One region of the Arthrobacter saudimassiliensis genome, then DNA from elsewhere that is predicted to be linked to it. Evidence: riboswitches for the same ligand, from Rfam matches in the RefSeq annotation. Region 1 holds a riboswitch; each other region holds the start of a gene.

Evidence for each region. Region 1 has a riboswitch for S-adenosylmethionine ahead of AC5RV6_RS02795 (hypothetical protein). Riboswitches for the same ligand answer to the same signal wherever they lie in the genome.
Region 2: another riboswitch for S-adenosylmethionine. It lies ahead of AC5RV6_RS07095 (methionine ABC transporter ATP-binding protein); the one in region 1 lies ahead of AC5RV6_RS02795 (hypothetical protein).
Region 3: another riboswitch for S-adenosylmethionine. It lies ahead of AC5RV6_RS09855 (flavin reductase family protein); the one in region 1 lies ahead of AC5RV6_RS02795 (hypothetical protein).
Region 4: another riboswitch for S-adenosylmethionine. It lies ahead of AC5RV6_RS07005 (LLM class flavin-dependent oxidoreductase); the one in region 1 lies ahead of AC5RV6_RS02795 (hypothetical protein).

The regions. Positions count from the first base shown of each region.
Region 1 is NZ_JBNHFX010000001.1:609,806-614,684, reverse strand. It holds gene AC5RV6_RS02810 (hypothetical protein) at 1-634, shown strand, start outside; gene AC5RV6_RS02805 (GyrI-like domain-containing protein) at 699-1,157, opposite strand; gene AC5RV6_RS02800 (tyrosine-protein phosphatase) at 1,254-2,072, shown strand; gene AC5RV6_RS02795 (hypothetical protein) at 2,009-2,395, opposite strand; SAM riboswitch class IV at 2,476-2,603, opposite strand; gene AC5RV6_RS02790 (SGNH/GDSL hydrolase family protein) at 2,711-3,664, opposite strand; gene paaZ (phenylacetic acid degradation bifunctional protein PaaZ) at 3,912-4,879, shown strand, end outside.
Region 2 is NZ_JBNHFX010000001.1:1,495,522-1,500,400, forward strand. It holds gene AC5RV6_RS07075 (GNAT family N-acetyltransferase) at 1-272, opposite strand, end outside; gene AC5RV6_RS07080 (3-keto-5-aminohexanoate cleavage protein) at 353-1,114, opposite strand; gene AC5RV6_RS07085 (CoA-binding protein) at 1,297-1,713, shown strand; gene AC5RV6_RS07090 (hypothetical protein) at 1,781-2,104, shown strand; SAM riboswitch class I at 2,209-2,306, shown strand; gene AC5RV6_RS07095 (methionine ABC transporter ATP-binding protein) at 2,426-3,277, shown strand; gene AC5RV6_RS07100 (methionine ABC transporter permease) at 3,270-3,935, shown strand; gene AC5RV6_RS07105 (MetQ/NlpA family ABC transporter substrate-binding protein) at 4,070-4,879, shown strand, end outside.
Region 3 is NZ_JBNHFX010000002.1:579,107-583,985, reverse strand. It holds gene aspS (aspartate--tRNA ligase) at 90-1,895, shown strand; gene AC5RV6_RS09855 (flavin reductase family protein) at 2,004-2,510, opposite strand; SAM riboswitch class IV at 2,559-2,678, opposite strand; gene AC5RV6_RS09850 (PhzF family phenazine biosynthesis protein) at 2,826-3,662, shown strand; gene AC5RV6_RS09845 (nitronate monooxygenase) at 3,689-4,789, shown strand; gene AC5RV6_RS09840 (acVLRF1 family peptidyl-tRNA hydrolase) at 4,793-4,879, opposite strand, start outside.
Region 4 is NZ_JBNHFX010000001.1:1,477,872-1,482,750, reverse strand. It holds gene AC5RV6_RS07010 (type I phosphomannose isomerase catalytic subunit) at 1-935, shown strand, start outside; gene AC5RV6_RS07005 (LLM class flavin-dependent oxidoreductase) at 936-2,333, opposite strand; SAM riboswitch class I at 2,340-2,432, opposite strand; gene AC5RV6_RS07000 (ABC transporter ATP-binding protein) at 2,784-3,602, shown strand; gene AC5RV6_RS06995 (aliphatic sulfonate ABC transporter substrate-binding protein) at 3,726-4,766, shown strand; gene AC5RV6_RS06990 (ABC transporter permease) at 4,763-4,879, shown strand, end outside.

The DNA of each region.
Region 1 (4,879 bases):
CATGCCCACCCTGAAGGAGCTGGCCTCCGACGAGCGGGGAGAGTGGCGCAAGACAACCATCCTGCCGGATGATCCTGCCTTCACGTTCGAACCCTCGGTCATCACCGAGGCGGCAGGCTCGGTCTGGAGCGAGGCGGACATCAAGGAAGCCCAGCGCCTCGCCGTTGAAATGGCGGTCGACATGATTGACACCGCAGCCAACGGCGCCCCGGGCGACAGCCAGGCCAGGGTCGACTGGTGGGAGCTGAACATGGACAAGTTCGACCCGGTCTGGCAGCAGGAGATTTACAACAGCCTGATTTCCGATGACCCGAACCTCGCCGTCGTGTTCAAGGGCACCCACCGGGAAGCCAGTGATACATCGGACGGCTACGGCCTCGTCTACGGCGAGGGCGAGGTCCATATCAAGGACCGCGCCATCGAGACGACCGCAATCGACGCCGGCCCCATCGGAGATGAGAACGGCATTTCCGTCGCCTTGGATATTGATTACGTCAACGTCGCCGAGGTAAACGGCAAAAAGACCGACGAGGAAGTGGAAGGAAAGCTGATCTACCATTTCACGAAGAGCGAGGACGGTCAGCTTCGCATCTCCGGCGTGCAGCCTGAATTCAGGTACCAGATCCTTAACTAGCAAGGCCACCAACAGTTTCCCGCGTTTGTCGGCGTCCGGCCGGCCACCGCGGGAAACTGTCGTTTCAGGGCCGGATGACGGGCTGCTGCAGCTCAGTCACCCAGTCACTCTGATCATCGGAGACCGCGCGTAGGTAGAGCTCCCGGCAGGGCCCGGACGGAACGAATCCCCTGGCGATGATCTCCGTGTGCAGGGCCTGCCAGCTTTCGCCGATACGCTCCATGGAGCCCAGATGGACGCCGCATACCGCGGCGGCGACGCGGGGCAGTCCCACCGTCTCGACGCCGTCGGGCGCCGTCCCGGCGTGCTCGTAGCCGGCGGTCACACGCAACCCTGCCTCGCCTGCCTCGTACACTGCCACCGGCGTCGCCAGCGACGCTCCGGCCCGGGCCAGTTCGGCAGCCACACTGTCGAACAGCGGGCCGACGACGCCGGCGATCTCGGGCTGCTCCGACACGACGGCCGTGCGGGCAGCCAGCCGGAGGGCAGGGAGGGGCTTTTCGATGATTTCAATCGGGGACATCCGGTTCTCCTTCTCGATTCGGTGGAGCCGCCGGTCATCCGGCGGTGGCGGAGACCGCGCGGAGGCTCCCTGCCCGCCCGAGGCTACGCTGGATGCATGGAAGCCGACAGCCGGAGCAGGCACTGGGACGGAGCCGTCAACGCCCGGGACCTGGGCGGGCTGCCCGTGGCAGGCGGACGCCGGGTCCGGCCGGGCCGCCTGATCCGGATGGGGCGCGCGGAGTGGCTGACCGAACAGGGCTGGCGCCAGGCCTGGGATGACGGGGTCCGCACCGTGATCGACCTGCGAAATGTCCAGGAGCAGGGCCGCAGGGACAGCGACCCTGACGTGCCCGACGCCGTCCAGGCCCGCTTCCGGCGGCTGTCCCTGCCGATTCAGGACTGGCAGGATCCCGACTTCACCGCGCTCACCGGCCCTTACATGGATTCGCCCAGGTTCTACCGCGAGAACCTGCGCCGCTGGCCGCAGCGCCTGGCCGCCGTTATGGAGGCGATCGCTGATGCGCCCGACGGCGGAGTCGTCTTCCACTGTTCCGCCGGCAGGGACCGCACCGGGCTGGTCGCCATGCTGCTGCTGCAGCTGGCCGGCGCGGCCCCGGAGACCATCGCCGCCGACTATGTCCAGGGCCTGTGCGGCATCAACGCCCACCACGCCCGGCAGCGTACGCCGCGGGAACGGCCGCTGACCCCGGCCGAGCTGCATGACCGCGCGGAGGCGGAACGGGCGGCGCTGCTCACGGCGCTGGAGGGATTCGATACCGAGGGCTACCTGCGCAGCGCAGGTGCGCGGCCGGAGGTGCCGGACCTGCTGCGGGCCCGGATGCTCGATCCGAATGGCCGCTCACTGACCGGTCACTCACTCGACGCCACCTGGTCCTCAGCGGATCGGCTGAGGCCCGGGCGCAGGCAGGGATGAACCCGGTCCAGCCGGGCCAAGTAGAAAAAAGAGCTCCCGGTGGGTCCCAGGAAACCGCCCGGAACCATCAGCGTGGAATACCGCGGGCACCACTGCGGAGGGGCGACGGCGATCTTCAGCGCCGCGGCCAGCGCCGGCACGTCGTGGAACCAGAACAGCTGCTGCTGCCCCTCGCGAATCAGATGGATGAGCTGCAGGTCGGCATCCACATGGATCTCGACGTCCACCCAGTAGTCCAGTTCGGCCATCCGGCGGTGGTGGATCCAGTGGACGCGGTGGCCGGGCGTGTAGCTGCGGCAGCGGGACGTGGTATCGGTGCCCAAGAAAGTTCCCCTTCGGGTTGTCCTTGCCTGCGCCGGATGCCGCTGCCCCCCCGCCGTACCGGAACCCTGGAGGTGCCGCAGGCGGACGGCCTGCGGCGAATGCAGGCCGCTTCGTCATCCGAACCACCCGCCGAACAAGGGGGTTGGTGTGTGGCAGGTCGGAGCCTTCCCTCGGCGCCGGGCGCGTCGGGTGCCACATCTCGTGAAGCTGGATTTACTGTAGCGCAGGGCTCGGACACCGGGGAAGCGCCGGTCCTGTCCGGCGCGGCCCGGTCCGTCCCCGCGCCGCAGCTTCCGACGGGTTCTCCTGCGGGCTCAACGGCAGCCGGGCCGCCCGCGGCGGTCGTCGAATGAGGCGTCGGCGAGGATGGCCGGCAGGTAGCCCTGTTCGTAGCCGGCGGCGTTCGGGTGCAGGTCGAACGGCCCGCCTTCGAGCCGGATCCAGGGGTCCGGCGAGCCGATGCCGTGCCCGGCGAACTCGTCCACCACGTCCACGAACACCGCGTCCTCAGGCAGCTGTGCCGAGATGACGGCGTTCAGCTCGTCGGTGCCGGCGTTGAACAGCTCCTGGGCGGGTACGCTCAGCGCGCCGGGGACGGCGGCCTCGAAGAGGTGGGGATACCCGGTCACCACGAGTTCGGCCCGCGGGGCTGCGTCCCGGATCCGCTGCAGCGAGGCGGCGATGCCCGGAGCAAGGACGGTCCGGGCATACGCCTGGGCCTGGGCAATGGCCGGGGCGCAGGTGGCCGGCAGTCCGGGGCCGGCACACGCGGCAACGACGTCACCGAAGCGGACGTCGTTGCCGCCGATGGTCACGGTGACCAGATCGGTGCCGCGGTGCAGCAGTCCCTGGGCCAGCACGGTGTCAATCTGCTGCGGCAGGTCCACGGGCCCGGCCGGCGGGGCGGGATCGGTGGTCAGCGCCGTCGCTCCGGCGCAGGTGGCGTCGGCCTGCAGATCCACCCGGCGCAGGGCATCCAGCAGGGCCGGGTAGCCGAAGGCGGTTCGGCCGCATTCCCGGACGTCGTCGCTGCCGCCGTAGCCGGAGGCATAGGAATCGCCGAGGGCCACATAGTCGACGGTGCGGCCGCGCGGGTGGCGCCCGCCGTCATCGCCCCTGCCTCCGTGCCAGGTGACCGTGGCCTCTGCTGCCGGAACAGCCCCCGCTGCCGGAACAGCCCCCGCTGCCGGAGCAACTCCGGCAGCCAGGGCCAGGAGGACAGCGGCGCCGGCAGAACGGCGCAATGCGCGGAGGATACGGGATGCCATGGGAGCCTCCAGGCGAAAGGGTGGAGCAGCTGAGGGAGGATCAAGGCTAGTGCGCAGCCGGGCCGCTGTCAGCCGGGGAGGCCCGAAACCGGGCGGTGAACGGTCGACGCAGTGGTGTGCACCACGGACGATTGCGGTACGCTGGAGTTTATTACCGACCGTCCGGTCAGTTATCTGTGCACGGGGATGGCCCCGCTGCCGCATCCAAGGCCGGAATCCCGTCCCGTTCCGAAAGGGCCCGTCAAAGATGACCGCAACAGCCGTTGACGTGCAGATCGTTCCCAGTTTCGTCCAGGACGCCTGGTGGACCCCCGAGCGCAGCCAGGTCTCCGCTCCCGCCGAAGTCCGGGACGCCAGCACCGGCGAGACCCTCGCCCTGGTCAGCTCCGAAGGCCTCGACCTGGCCGCCGCCGTCGAGCATGCGCGGACCGTGGGCCAGCGCGAACTTGGCGCCCTGACCTTCCACCAGCGCGCCCTCAAGCTCAAGGAGCTGGCGCAGTACCTGAACTCCCGCAAGGCCGAGCTGTACGAGATCTCCGCCCGCACCGGCGCGACCAAGGGCGACTCCATGGTGGACATCGACGGCGGCATCGGCGTCCTGTTCACCTTCAGCTCCAAGGGCCGCCGCGAGCTGCCCAACTCCACGGTGATCATCGACGGCGCCATCGAGCAGCTGTCCAAGGACGGCTCCTTCATCGGCGAGCACATCTACACCCGCATTCCCGGCGTCACGGTGCAGATCAACGCCTTCAACTTCCCGGTCTGGGGCATGCTCGAAAAGCTCGCCCCCGCGTTCATCGCCGGCGTGCCGACCATCGTCAAGCCGGCCACCCCCACCGGATACCTGGCGGCCGAAGCGGTGAAGATGATCACCGAATCCGGCATCCTGCCCGCCGGCTCGCTGCAGCTGATCTCCGGGTCCGCCCGCGACCTGCTCGACCACCTCGACTACCGGGACATGGTCTCCTTCACCGGTTCCGCCTCCACCGCCAACCGCCTGAAGTCCCACGTCAACGTGGTGGAGGGCGGGGTCCGCTTTACCTGCGAGACCGACTCCCTGAACGCCGCGATCCTGGGGCCCGACGCCGCGCCCGGCACCCCCGAGTTCGACGCGTTCGTGAAGTCCCTGGTCACTGAGATCACGGTCAAGGCGGGCCAGAAGTGCACTGCGATCCGCCGCGCCATCGTGCCCGCTGACCGGGTGAACGACGTCGT
Region 2 (4,879 bases), 890 kb from region 1:
AGCCGCACCCCGGTGAACCCGATGAGCTCCTCGGGCCGCCCGGCCAGGGCCACCGTCCAGTAGCCGAAGCCTTCGGCCCGCCAGTGGCGCAGAAACGCCCGGAACGTCCGTTCCGCGGCGGCTTCGGTGACCGCGCCGGGATTGTGGGCGTTGGTGCGCGGATCGGCGTGCAGCCGGACCGCGGCGGCACGGTCGCCCTCCTCGGGCCGGCGCAGCAGCAGCCGCTCGGTCTCCAGGGGCGTCCAGAAGGTGGGGTCCTGCTTCCAGGTCATGGGGGCAGCCTAGCCGCGGGCACCCCCATTCCGGTTTCGGCTCCGGAGGGCAGCGTTCCCGGGGCTGTCGGCTGCAGGGATCAGTGATCGGGCCGGGGCCCACGGGCCACCCGGAGGGCCGCCGCGACCAGGTCCGCGCTGTCGGCTGCGGGCGTGCCGTCCGGCAGCACCAGGGTGTCCTCCAGCCCGATCCGGACGTCGAGGCCCCGCTGCCGGGCAAACCGCAGCACCGGCCAGGCCGTGGCGCCTTCCCCGTGCAGCAGGACCGGCAGCTCCGTCGGGCCCAGCGCCTCCAGCAGCTGCTTCGCCGAGGCGACGCCGGCGTCGTCGGGCGGGGAACCGGAACGGTTATGACCGCTCCCCGGCTGCTCATCCTGGACCTCCAGCAGCACGCGCAGGCACCGGTCCTGGAGCGCGGAGTGCTGCCAGGTGGCGACGGCGGCCGGCGTCCAGAGCCCGGCTTCGACGCCGATCCCGCGTCCGAGCAGCGCCGCGGCCACCTCCTCGGCGCCGTCCTCGTGCCAGTTCACCGACGCGAAATCCGGCAGCACCGTCCAGCTGCTGATCAGCCGCACCCGGGTGGCAGGGTCCGGTTCGGCCCATGCGCCGGTGGTGACGCCAACGGGCAGCCCCGGTGCCAGGGCTCGGACGGCGGTGACCGCCGCGGCATGCAGCAGCGGGTCGAAGGTGTCCCGGGCCGCAGCGTCCTTGACGTGCAGGTGTACGGCTTCGGCGCCCGCGGCTGCGGCGGCCGCTGCGGCTTCGGCCAGCTGCTCTGCCGTGACCGGCAGGGCAGGATGCTCATCGGGCAGCCGCGGCCCGTTCAGGCAGGCCTTGAGCATGGCTCCTCCTTGGAAATCGCAGCGGGCGGCGAGCGGGAAGACTGGAGCCCCGGCGGGCCCGGTCCGTGCCGGACAGTGTGCACGACAGCGGGCGGAGACGCGAAACGACACGCTCCAGTAGGCTGGGGCGAACCACGGCACCCCCGTGCAGGAACCATCTGCACCCGAGGCAAGGAGACCCCATGGCTCACGTGAATGACCCCGAAACCGTTGGACGACTGCTCACCACCAAGGGCCGCTGGGCCGTCGTCGGGCTGTCCAACAATCCGATGCGCACCGCCGTCGGAGTCTCGCGGTTCGTGCGGGACCGGCTCGGCATGGAGATCGTCCCCGTGAACCTCAAGGGCGAGGACTTCGACGGCGAAAAGGGCTACCGCACGCTGGCCGAGGTTCCGGGGCAGATCGACGTGGTGGACTGCTTCGTCAACTCGTCCAAGGTCGGCGCCGTGGTGGATCAGGCCATCGAGATCGGCGCGAAGGCCGTCTGGCTGCAGCTGGGCGTGATCGACGAGGCCGCCGCACAGCGGGCCGCCGACGCCGGCCTCGACGTCGTGATGGACACCTGCCCGGTGATCGAAGCGCCGCAGTTCGGGCGCTGACCCGCAGCCGCGGCCCGGCACGCACCGCAGTACAGGACCCATCCGTTCCCCGAGCAAGGAGATGAGCATGACCGAGAGCCCTAGCGACAACCTGGCCGGTTCCCCCAACGAGTTCAACGACGCCGTCACCCGCAAAATGACGGCCGACGCCGAAAAGGCGCGCCAGCAGGCCAAGCGGGACGAGGCCAAGGAGACGTCAGAGGACGCGGACGCCGGCGAAGGCACGGAGGACGCCGCCGGCAGCCAACTGGTGGATGAGAAGGCCGACCCGGCGGAGAACGCCGGTGACGCCGCCGTCGCCGAAGGCAACACCGGCGAGGACCGCGAGGAGCAGCCGGCGCTGGAAACCGACGAGAACAGCCCGGCGGAGGAAGCCGAACCCTCTTCGTAGGAACGGCCAGAGTAGATGTGACCCACGTCATGTGGCGGAATGTGTCGCCGCTGCACGGGCGGTCCTTGCGCATGTGCCTCCATTGCGGCAAGGATGGGTCCCGTTAACCATCCCGAGCGGCTGAGAGACCTGGCTCGCTGACGCCGCAGCAACCCCTTCACCGGCCGGTGAAGCACGGTGCTAATGCCAGGACCGATGGAGAAGGCAGCAGACTGCACCGCCTTTCCCGGCCCTGCCCGGCGCTGCCCTGCGCCCCCCGGGCCGGTTCCGGCAGTGCACGCACGCATACCTTCCTTCGGGCATGACGCCTAGGAGGATCACATGATCGAGACCTACCCGCCCCCCGCCGCAGCCGGAGGCAGCACCATCCGGCTGGAGGACGTGGGCACCACCTTCACCGTGGCCGGCGGCAGCTTCACCGCCGTCGACGACGTCAGCCTCACCATTCCCGGCGGCAGCATCCAGGGCATCATCGGCTTCTCCGGAGCCGGAAAATCCACGCTGCTGCGCAACATCAACCTGCTGGAACGCCCGACGTCGGGCCGGGTCTGGGTGGACGGCGAGGAGCTGACCGCGCTGGACGACCGGGCGCTGCGCCGCCGCCGGCACGGCATCGGCATGATCTTCCAGCACTTCAACCTGCTGAACAACCTGACCGCGGCGCAGAACGTGGAGGTGTCGCTGAAGTTCGCCGGCGTCCCGGGACCGGAACGGCGCCGCCGCGCCGCGGAGGCGCTCGACGTCGTCGACCTCGCCGACAAGGCCGGCACCTATCCGGCCAAGCTCTCCGGCGGGCAGAAGCAGCGGGTCGCCATTGCCCGCGCCCTGGCCACCAACCCGAAGGTGCTGCTCTGCGACGAGCCGACCTCCGCCGTCGACCCGCGCACCACCGCCTCCGTGCTGCAGTACCTGACCGACGTGAACCGGGAGTTCGGGATCACCGTGGTGCTGGTGACCCATGAAATGAACGTGGTCAAGGCGATCGCGGACAACGTGGCGGTGATGGAGGCCGGCCGCGTCGTGGAGCAGTTCGACCTCACCGAACTGGCCCGGCCCGGCTTCGCCCCGGCGACGGCGATCGGCCGGTACCTGGTTTCCGACGACGTCGAGCTGGACCGGCCCAAGGTCCGCGCCGCCGCTCCCGCAGCCACCCAGGCGGTGGCCGGTGTTTGAGCGCATCCTCGAAGTCTGGCCGGAACTGCTCGCCGCCCTCGGCGAGACCGGCACCATGCTGCTGGTCTCCATTCCGCTCGCCGTGCTGCTCGGCACCCCGCTGGGGGTGCTGCTGTACGCGATCGGGCCCAACGGGCTGGGGCACAAACCCAAGCTGCACCGGATCCTGGACTCGGCCGTGAACCTGGTCCGCTCGTTCCCGTTCCTGATCCTGCTGATCGCGATCATCCCGTTCACCCGGCTGGTCGTGGGCACCACCATCGGCACCGCTGCGGTGATCGTGCCGCTGACCATCAACGCGATCCCGTACTTCGCCCGCTTCGCCGAACAGAACATCACCCAGCTCGGCGGCGGCGTGGTCGAGGCGGCCCGCTCCATGGGCGCCACCCGCGGCCAGATCGTCCGGGACGTCCTGCTGGTGGAGGCGAAACCGGCGCTGATCGGCTCCATCACGATCATGACGGTCAGCTTCATCTCCTACTCGGCCATGGCCGGGCTGGTGGGCGGCGGCGGGATCGGCGACTTCGCCATCCGCTACGGCTACTACCGCTACGAGACCGGGCTGATGGTCACCGCGATCGTGCTGATGATCGTGCTGGTCCAGGCGGTCCAGCTCACCGGATCCCTGCTGGCCCGCCGCGCCGACAAACGCATCTAGCCCACCCCGGGCCACACCTCCGCTTTCCGGGCCCATCCCGACGGCGGCGCCTGACGCAGCAACCCGACGGCGCCGCCCCGGGGCCGGCCCGCATCCGCCCCGCACATTTCCGCATTCTTCCCGAAGAGGACATCTTGTACTTCACCACACCCAAAAACAGCTCCACCGTGCCCGGAGCCAGCCGCCGCACCCTGCTCAAGTACCTCGCCGCGGCCGGCGCCGCAGGAGCGGCCGCACCGCTGCTCGCCTCCTGCGGCCTGGGCGGCGCCTCCGCCGGGAACAGCCGCACCATCCGGCTGATCTCCTCGCAGGTGAAGGTCTACGAGGAGCCGGTGACGATCGCGGCCCGGCTGCTCAAGGACGCAGGGTGGGAGCTGCAGACCACCTTCGTCAACGACATCAACCAGCCCAACATCGCCGTCGCGAACGGTGAGGCGGACGCCAACTGCTTCCAGCACATGGCCTACCTCGCCCAGTTCAACCGGGACCAGGGGCTGGACCTGGTGCCGCTGTTCTACATCCGTAACTCCCCGGCGGTGCTCTACTCCTACAGGCACAAGGCCGTCAGCGACCTGCCCGACGGCGCCACCGTCAGCATCCCGGTGGACACGGCCAACAACGGCCGCGCCCTGTTCATGCTCCGCGCCCACGGGCTGCTGGAACTGGCCGACGGCGTCGCCGTGGTCACCGCCTCGCAGCAGGACATCACCGCCAACCCGCGGAACCTGAAGTTCGTGGAGGTGGACCAGCTTTCGCTCAGCCAGACCCTGGAAGACGTGGACGCCGGGTTCATGTTCCAATCCACCGCGGTGGACGCCGGCATCCACGAAAAGGCGACGGTGGTGGCCGAGGAGCAGGAGGACGACGAAATCCCGTACCGCTCCATCTTCGCCGGCAGCCGGGACTTCGCCGGCTCCGAAGCCGCGAACGCGCTGCGCATCGCC
Region 3 (4,879 bases), on a different contig from region 1:
GGAGCGAACACCGGTAAACTCTTGTGGAGATCTCTATTCACCTTGAGCGGGAACCGTGTTTTCCGCAAGCAATCTTTGAGAGGACTGCTTTGCTGCGCACACATGCGCTTGGCACCCTGAGGGCCGAGCATATTGGTCAGACCGTCACCCTTGCAGGCTGGGTGGCCCGGCGCAGGGACCACGGCGGCGTCGCCTTCCTCGACCTGCGTGATGCCTCCGGCGTGGCGCAGGTGGTGGTGCGGGAGGAGGAGGTCTTCCACGGGCTGCGCAACGAATACGTCCTGCAGATCACCGGCAAGGTGGAAAAGCGGCCCGAGGGCAACGAGAACCCGGCGCTGGCCACCGGCGAGGTGGAGGTCATCGCCGACGAGGTGGTCATCCTCAACACCTCCGATCCGCTGCCCTTCCAGATCGACGAGCATGTGGAGGTCGGCGAGGAAGCCCGCCTGAAGCACCGCTACCTCGACCTGCGCCGCCCGGCCCCGGCCGCCGCGCTGCGCCTGCGCTCCGAAGCGAACCGGGTGGCCCGCGAGCTGCTGCACGATGAGGGCTTCGTCGAGATCGAAACCCCCACCCTGACCCGCTCGACGCCTGAAGGCGCCCGCGACTTCGTCGTTCCGGCCCGCCTGGCCCCGGGCTCCTGGTACGCCCTGCCGCAGTCCCCGCAGCTGTTCAAGCAGCTGCTGCAGGTCGGCGGGTTCGAGAAGTACTACCAGATCGCCCGCTGCTACCGCGACGAGGACTTCCGCGCCGACCGGCAGCCGGAATTCACCCAGCTGGACATCGAGGCCAGCTTCGTCGAGGAAAACGACATCATCGCCCTGGGCGAGCAGATCGTGAAGTCGCTGTGGAAGCTGATCGGCGTCGAGATCGAAACCCCGATCCGCCGCATGACCTACGCCGAGGCCATGGCGAAGTACGGCTCCGACAAGCCCGACCTGCGGTTCGGTCTGGAACTGACCGAACTCACCGAGTTCTTCAAGGACACCACCTTCCGCGTCTTCCAGGCCCCGTACGTCGGCGCCGTCGTGATGCCCGGCGGCGCCTCGCAGGCCCGCCGCACCCTCGACGCCTGGCAGGAATGGGCGAAGCAGCGCGGCGCCAAGGGCCTGGCCTACGTGCTGGTCCAGGAGGACGGCAGCCTGACCGGCCCGGTGGCCAAGAACCTCACCGACTTCGAGCGCGAGAACCTGGCCGGCACCGTCGGTGCCAAGCCCGGCGACTGCATCTTCTTCGCCGCCGGTGACCAGTCCTCGGCCCGGGCGCTGCTCGGAGCCGCCCGCGTGGAGATCGGCCACCGCACCGGACTCATCAATCCCGGCGACTGGGCCTTCGTGTGGGTTGTCGACGCGCCCATGTTCGAGCCCGCGGCAGCGGCCGTGGCAGCCGGTGACGTCGCCGCAGGAGCGGGCGAGTGGACGGCCGTGCACCACGCGTTCACCTCGCCGAAGCCCGAGTTCCTCGACACGTTCGACACCGACCCCGGTTCCGCGCTGGCCTACGCCTACGACATCGTCTGCAACGGCAACGAAATCGGCGGCGGGTCCATCCGTATCCACCGCCGTGACGTGCAGGAGCGCGTGTTCAAGGTGATGGGCATCTCCGAGGAAACCGCGCAGGAGCAGTTCGGGTTCCTCCTGGAGGGCTTCAAGTACGGCGCCCCGCCGCACGGCGGCATCGCCTTCGGCTGGGACCGGGTGGTGGCCCTGCTGGCCGGCGCGGAGTCCATCCGCGACGTCATCGCGTTCCCGAAGTCCGGCGGCGGCTACGACCCGCTGACCAACGCTCCGGCTCCGATCAGCGCGCAGCAGCGCAAGGAAGCCGGCGTCGACTTCAAGCCGGAGAAGAAGCAGGACAAGCCTGCCGACGCTCCCGCTTCCCCGTCCGGCCGGTAACGAAGCCGGGCCTCTACCCAGGTCCGGTCTGCGACGAAGCCCGGCTGCCGTGTTGGCAGCCGGGCTTCGTGCGCTCCCGCCCCGAGGCGGCCCGGCCCGCAGGCGGGGTCAGGCGAACGCCGGCACGCTCAGGTTCCGGAACGCGGACCCGTGGAAGACCAGCGGTTCGTGCCGTTCCTCGTGCGTGGAGTAGCCGTGTACCCGCAGCAGCACCACGGCGTGGTCTCCGGCCGGGACCTCATTCTCCACCGAGCATTCAAGCCAGAGCGCAGCCTCGTCGAGGAACAGTGCGCCGGTGTCCGCCTGGTGCAGGCTGAGGCCGGCGAAACGGTCCCCGTCGCGGGAGGCGATCTGGCGGCAGACGCCGTCGTGCCCGGTGCCGAGGACCGAGACGCCGATCCGCCCGGCCCGCTTCAGGACCGGCCAGGTGCGGGAGGAGTTCTGCACGGCGAACATCACCAGCGGCGGATCGAGGGAGACCCCGACGGTGAAGGACGACGCAACGATGCCCTGCGGGCCGCCGTCGACCTCTGCGCAGAGAGCGGCGATGCCGGAGGGGAAGCGCCCGAAGGCACGGCGCAGGGCGGTCGGCTGGAGATCGGTAACAAGTGTCATGGGACGTCCTCTGCCTGAGGCGTCCTCCGCGCTGCTGCATGCGAAGGGACGCTGTACTTGCCGCAGCGGGAAATCCACCGGAGCGGCCGAATCGTCACCTGGAGCACCCCGCTACGGCGAGAGGGTTGCCGTCCAGCCGGCCAGGGCCTCTGGCTGGAACTCTTGATTCTGGCTCCCAATCTAGGGCCGGCACGGTCGAGGGGCAAACGGCCCGGCCGACGGCGGGCCCGGGCCGCAACAGTTTGTAACGCCGCCTGAACGCAGGGCGCGCGCCGTCGGCGCAGCCGCCCGGCAGCCCGGTAGTAGGGTGTGGGCATGAGAGAGCGCTGGTTCAAGCAGGTGGACGTGTTCGGCAGCAGCCCGTATCTGGGCAACCCCGTGGCCGTGGTGCTGGAGGGCCAGGACATCTCCGACCAGGCCATGCAGCAGTTCGCCCGCTGGACCAATCTCTCGGAGACCACGTTCCTGATGCCGCCGACCATCGCCGGCGCCGACTACCGCGTCCGGATCTTCACGCCGAACGGGGAGATCCCGTTCGCCGGGCATCCCACGCTGGGCAGCTGCCACGCCTGGCTGGAGGCGGGCAACCGGCCCCGCACTCCCGGCACGGTGCTCCAGGAGTGCGAAATCGGCATCGTCACCCTGCACGCCAACGCGGGCCTCGCCGCCTTCGAAGCCCCCCGGCTGCGGCGCAGCGGCCCGCTCGACGACCCCACCCTCACCCAGGCGGTGACGGCCCTGGGCCTGCGCATCGACCAGGTCCGCGGCCATGCCTGGGTGGACAACGGGCCCGGCTGGCTCGGCCTGCTGCTGGCCGACGCCGAGACGGTCCTCTCGCTCAAGCCCGACAACGCCGCCCTCGGCAGCCTGCGGGTGGGCGTCATCGGCCCCTACGAGGACACCTCGGAGGCCGATTTCGAGGTCCGCGCCTTCGTGCCGGCCCTCGGCATCGCCGAAGACCCCGTCACGGGCAGCCTCAACGCCGGCCTGGCCGTCTGGCTGATCGGCGCGGGCCTGGCGCCCGACCGCTACGTGGTGAGCCAGGGCACCGCCGTCGGGCGGAAGGGCCGGGTGCGGATCTTCCAGCGCGACGGCGGCATCTGGGTCGGCGGCGAGTCCGTCACCTGCGTCGACGGCTCCGTCCGCCTCTGACCGACCGATGACCCGAGGAGCCCGCTGTGTTCAGCCTCTATGACCTGCCGCGGCGGATCATCGCCGCCCCCATGGCCGGCGGCCCGTCCACGCCCGAACTCGCAGCCGCCGTGTCCGACGCCGGCGGCCTGGGTTTCCTGGCCGGAGGCTACCTGGCCGCCGATGTGCTGGAAGGCCGGATCGCACGCCTGCAGGACCTGACGCGGCGCCCGTTCGGAGTGAACCTTTTCGTCCCGGACGCGGCCAACACGCAGGAGACGGCGTCCACCTCCGGCACCGGCCCGGACGCGTACGAGGCGGCCGCACAGTACCGCGGCCAGCTGCTCGACGAGCAGGCCACGGGTGCCCTGCCGCCCACGCGGCAGCCGCTGCCGCTGCCTGACGCCGCCGACGACGACGGCTGGGAGGCGAAGCTGGGCCTGGTCCTGGAGATGTCGGTACCGGTGGTGTCCTTCACCTTCGGGGCGCCCACCGCCGAGGTGGTGGGGCAGCTGCACGAGGCGGGAACCGCCGTCGTCATCACCGTCACCGACCCCGAGGAGGCGGAAGCCGCCGTCGGATCCGGGGCGCGGATCCTCTGCGTCCAGGGCCCCGACGCCGGCGGCCACCGCGGCACGCTGCGCACCGCCGCCGAGCCGGGCACCGATGCGCTTCCGGACCTGCTCGAGGGTGTGCGCACCGTCCTCGGGGACGTCCTGCCCGGACCGCGCGAAACAGTGGAGCTGATCGCCGCGGGCGGGATCAGCGGGCCGGGGCAGGTGGCGGAGCTGCTGACGGCCGGGGCGGACGCCGTCCAGGTGGGCACGGCCCTGCTGCTGGCGCCTGAAGCCGGAACGCACCCGCTGCACCGCCAGGCCCTGGCGGGGGAGCGGTTCGCCGATACGTCGCTGACCCGGGCCTTCTCCGGCCGGTGGGCACGCGGCCTGACCAATGACTTCATGCGCCGGCACCGTGACGCGCCGGCCGCCTACCCGCTGGTCAACCAGATCACCCGGCCGCTGCGGGCGGAAGCCGCCGAGCGGGGAGACGCCGACCTGATGAGCCTGTGGGCCGGGCGGGGCTTCCGTGAGGCCCGCCCGCTGCCGGCTGCCGGGATTGTCGAGGAGCTCTGGGCCGGAGTGCGCTGAGCGTCAGTCCGGCAGATGGATGGTGACGGCTACGGAACACGCGTCGGATGCAGCTCTGCGTAGCGACGCGAGGTTCGGGTCCTGCACATC
Region 4 (4,879 bases), 870 kb from region 1:
CGCCGTTTCCCTTCCGCCTCCAGGTCCTGGACGCCGACGTTCCGCTGCCGATCATGCTGCACCCGCACTGGGAGCAGGCCCTGGCGGGATTTGTGCGGGAACAGGCCCGAGGCGTGCCCTTGGCCGCCGGCAACCGCAATTACAAGGACCGGGAGCCGAAGTGTGAGGTCGCCGTGGCCCTCACGCCCCTGCGCGTGCTTGCAGGGGAACGGACTCCGGAGGAGCTTCAGGCCATAGCTGCGGACCTGGAGCTGCCCTGGCTCCGTTCCTACCTCCGCTTCCGCCACGAGACGGCCATCCACTCGATCCTGCGCATGACGCCACATGAAACGGCTGCCGCCCTGCGGGAAACCGCCGAGGCCGTCGCCCGTGCACCTCGCCTTGACGGACCTGCCGCGGAGGCAGCGGCCGTGGTCCGCCGGCTGCAGCAGCTGTTCCCTCAGGACCGCGGCATTCTGCTGGCCGTCTGCATGCAGCTGATCCACCTGGATCCCGGCCACGCAGCCGTGATTCCTCCGGGATGCCTGCACACCTATCTTTCCGGCCAGGCCGTGCTGGTGATGGGCACCTCGGAGAATGCGCTGAAGGCCGGCCTGACCAAGGAGTACGTGGATCTCTGCGAACTGCAGCAGCTGACCGGCCGCGGACAGCCGGCCCCTTTCCCCCTGCCCGTGCTCGACGTCGGCGACGGCGAGCAGCGCATCCCGCTCTGGAGCGACGGCCTGGACCTGCGCAGGGTGGTCGTCGGCAAGGACCCGAAACCCGTCCGGGTGGGTCCGTTCAGCGGAGTGCTGGCCGCATTGGACCCCGCCGGCATCACCGTGAACGGGACCTCGGCGGAGATCGAGCCCGGAGCCAAGATCCTGTATGCCGGCGAGCCCGCGACGGCCGCCTTCACCGGGCCGGCGCAGGTTTTCGTGGCCTCGACGCTCTGATCAGCGGGCGACCTCGGCGGGACGCAGCCGGAACCGGGCGCCGCGGTGCGTCTGCGGCAGCTTGTCTCCGGCGCCGAACAGCTTGTGCCGCAGCGTGCCCGGCTCATACGCCGTCCGGTACGCGCCGCGCTTCTGCAGCTCGGGCACCACGAATTCGACAATGTCCTCGAACGTGCCCGGAGTGATGGCGTAGGCCAGGTTGAACCCGTCCACGTCGGTGTCCTCCACCCAGCGGATCAGCTCCTCGGCCACCTCGGCGCCGGAGCCCACCAGGCGCGGGCCCAGCCCGCCGATTCCCGCAGCGGCGGCGATGTCGCGCACCGTCCACGGCGCGCCGCCGTCGTCGCCGCTCTGGAAGTTCGCAACGGCGGACTGGATGGCGTTGGACTGCACGTCACCGATCGGCGCGTCCAGGTCGAATTCGGACAGGTCGATGCCCATCCACCCGGACAGCAGCGCGAGCGCGCCCTCGGTGCTGGCGTAGCGCTGGTACTCCTCGTGCTTGGCGGCGGCACCCTCGGCGGTGGCGTCGGTGATCACGGTCAGCAGCGTGTAGATCTTTACGTCATGCCGGTCCCGCCCGGCGACCTCGACGGCGTCGCGGATCCGCTGCACCGTGGCCTTGAGCTTCTCCTTGCTGTGCGCGCCGATGAACACCGCCTCGGCGTTTTCGGCGGCGAACGCGACGCCGCGCGGCGAGGCCCCGGCCTGGTAGATCACCGGGGTGCGCTGCGGGGAGGGCTCGGTGATCGCGATGCCCGGCACCTTGAAGTACTTGCCCTCGTGCCGGATCTCGTGCACCTTCGCCGGGTCCGTGAACACTCCGGATTCGGGGTCGCGGACGACGGCGTCGTCCTCCCAGGAGCCTTCGAGCAGCTTGTAGACCACCTCGAGGTATTCGTCGGCGTGGTTGTACCGCTCGTCGTGTTCGAGCTGGTCCTCCTGGCCCATGTTCCGCGCCGCCGACGGCAGGTAGCCGGTGACGACGTTCCAGCCCACCCGGCCGCGGGTCAGGTGGTCCAGGGTGGCCAGCCGGCGGGCGAACGGGTACGGGTGCTCATAGGCGGTGCCGGCGGTGACGCCGAAGCCCAGGTGCTCGGTCACATGCGCCATGGCGGAGACGGTCAGCAGCGGATCGTTCACCGGCACCTGGGTGCCCTGCCGCAGGGTCGCCTCGTTGGAGGCGCCGTACACGTCGTAGGTGCCCAGCACGTCGGCGATGAACAGCCCGTCGAACAGGCCCTTCTCCAAGGTCTGCGCCAGGCTGGTCCAGTAGTCCAGGTCCGTGTAGCGGGCGGACTGGTCCTGCGGATGCCGCCACAGGCCCGGGGACTGGTGGCCCACGCAGTTCATGTCGAAGGCGTTGAAACGGATCTGGCGGCGCGCGGAAGCAGGCATGAGATTCCTCCATCGGTCCTGGCAGTAGCACCGTCCCTGCGGAACAGGGGGTTGCTGCGGCGTCGACGAGCCAGGTCTCTCGGCCGCTCCGGATGGGTACGCGTCCCATCGTGGGCCCTGCCGGCCCGGCTGGCAAACGTGCCGGGTCACGGGCCGTAATGCCCGACGCCGGTACGCGCCTCCGGCCTGGAAAGGCCGCCGGAAAGCGGGCCGGGCAGGCGCAGGAAATGTTACGCCCGGACTTGCCGGATCCCGGGGCGGGGGCGTTTAGTGGTCTCTTGACCATCCCGAGCGGCTGAGAGACCTGGCTCCGTGACGCCGCAGCAACCCTGGTCGCCGTGCTTCCTCCTTGAGGCGCGGCGATAACGAGGAGACCGCCGCAGGAGGCCCGCACCGCGGGCCCAGGGCGATCTCCGTAGGGTGCTACTGCCAGGATCGATGGAGAAATCTATGACATCTGTGCTGGCATCCCAGTCCCCTGCCGCCGCCGAGACCCGGCGCGGCTCCGCCCTTCCTGTCACCTTCAGCGCGCTGGAACGGACCTTCGGCTCCGGGCCGCAGGCGCACACCGTGCTCCGCGACGTCGATTTCGAGGTCCGTGCCGGTGAGGTGCTCGCCATCCTCGGCGCCTCCGGCTGCGGCAAGTCCACGCTGCTGCGCGCCGCAGCCGGCCTGGACCACCCCACCCGCGGCTCCGTCCTGATCGACGGCACTCCGGTCTCCGGCATTGACGAACGCTGCGCCGTCGCGTTCCAGGAACCGCGGCTGCTGCCGTGGCAGACCCTGCAGGCGAACATCGCCATGGGCCTGCCGCGCGGCATCAGCGCCAGCGCCGGCAAGGCCAAGGTCGCCGAACTGCTGGAGCTGGTGGAGCTCGGCCGGTTCGCCAAGCACCGCCCGACGGCCGTCTCCGGCGGCATGGCCCAGCGGGCCTCCCTGGCCCGGGCGCTGGCCCGCACCCCCGGCGTCCTGCTCCTCGACGAGCCGTTCGGCGCCCTGGACGCGCTGACCCGGCTGAAGATGCAGGACCTTTTGCTCGACATCCACCGGGCCACCCCCGCCACCGTGCTCCTCGTGACCCACGACGTCGACGAGGCACTGCAGCTCGCGGACCGGATCATCGTCCTCGGCCGCGACGGCGAGGCCCCCGGCGCCACCATCACCCGCGTCATCGACGTGCCCGGCGAGCGCCCGCGGGACCGTGCCTCGGCCGGGCTGGCCCGAATGCGGGTCGAGCTGCTCGAAAGCCTCGGCGTCGAACGCCGCTAGGCCGTCGACGCCGCCCGCTGCCTCCGCTTCCCCTTTTCCTTCCCCGCCGCCGTCCTCCCGACGCCGGCTCCGGGACCGCCGTGTCCCGACCCATGCTCAGCACGTTCCCAGCAAAGGACTCCCATGAACAGCCGTTCCCTCCGCCGTCCCTTCACCCTCCTGGCCGCCGCGGCCGCCGCCTCGCTGGCCCTGACCGGCTGCGTGGCCGGTGAGGACGCCGCCGATCCCGCCGCTGCGGGCACCGGCGACGCCGGCACCCTGAACATCGACTTCGCCACCTACAACCCGCTGTCCCTGGTCATCAAGGACCAGGGCTGGCTGGAGGAGACCCTGGCCGAGGACGGCATCGAGGTGAACTGGGTGCAGTCGGCCGGTTCCAACAAGGCCAACGAGGCGCTGCGCGCCGGAGCGATCGACGTCGGCTCCACCGCCGGCTCCGCCGCCCTGCTGGCCCGCTCCAACGGCTCCCCGATCAAGACCATCAGCATCTACTCCCAGCCGGAATGGGCGGCCCTGCTGGTCTCCCCGGACTCGGACATCACCTCGGTCGCGGACCTTCAAGGCAAATCCGTGGCCGCGACCAAGGGCACCGACCCGTACTTCTTCCTGGTCCAGGCGCTGGAGGAGGCCGGGCTGGAAACCTCCGACGTGACCGTGCAGAACCTGCAGCACGCCGACGGGCGCACCGCCCTGGAGAACGGCTCCGTGGACGCCTGGGCCGGGCTGGATCCGATCATGGCCGGCGCCGAGCAGGCCGGAGCGGAGCTGTTCTACCGCAACCTGGACTTCAACACCTACGGCTTCCTGAACGCCACCGAGTCCTTCCTCGAGGAACAGCCGGAAACCGCGCAGGCCGTGGTGAACGCCTACGAAAAGGCCCGCGCCTGGGCCGCCGAGAATCCGGAGGAGACCGCGCAGATCCTGGCCGACGTCGCCGGCCTGAACCTGGAGGTGGCCCGCACCGTGATCCTCGAGCGCAGCAACCTCGACGTCGACCCCGCCCCCGGCGAGGCGCAGCGCACGGTCCTGGAGAAGGTCGGCCCGAGCTTCGTGGAGACCGGCGACGTCGCCGACCAGGCGGCCATCGACGAGGCCATCGCCACCCTGCTCGACGACTCCTTCGTGCAGCAGGCCGATCCCGACGCCATCAGGGACGCACAGTGACGGCGCCCGACGTCCCCTACGCCACCGGCGCGGCGGTCGTGCCCGGCGGCGCAGCCGGCCCCGCGGGTGCCCCCGCAGCCGCACCGAAGCCCGACCGGGCTGCCGGCGCCCGC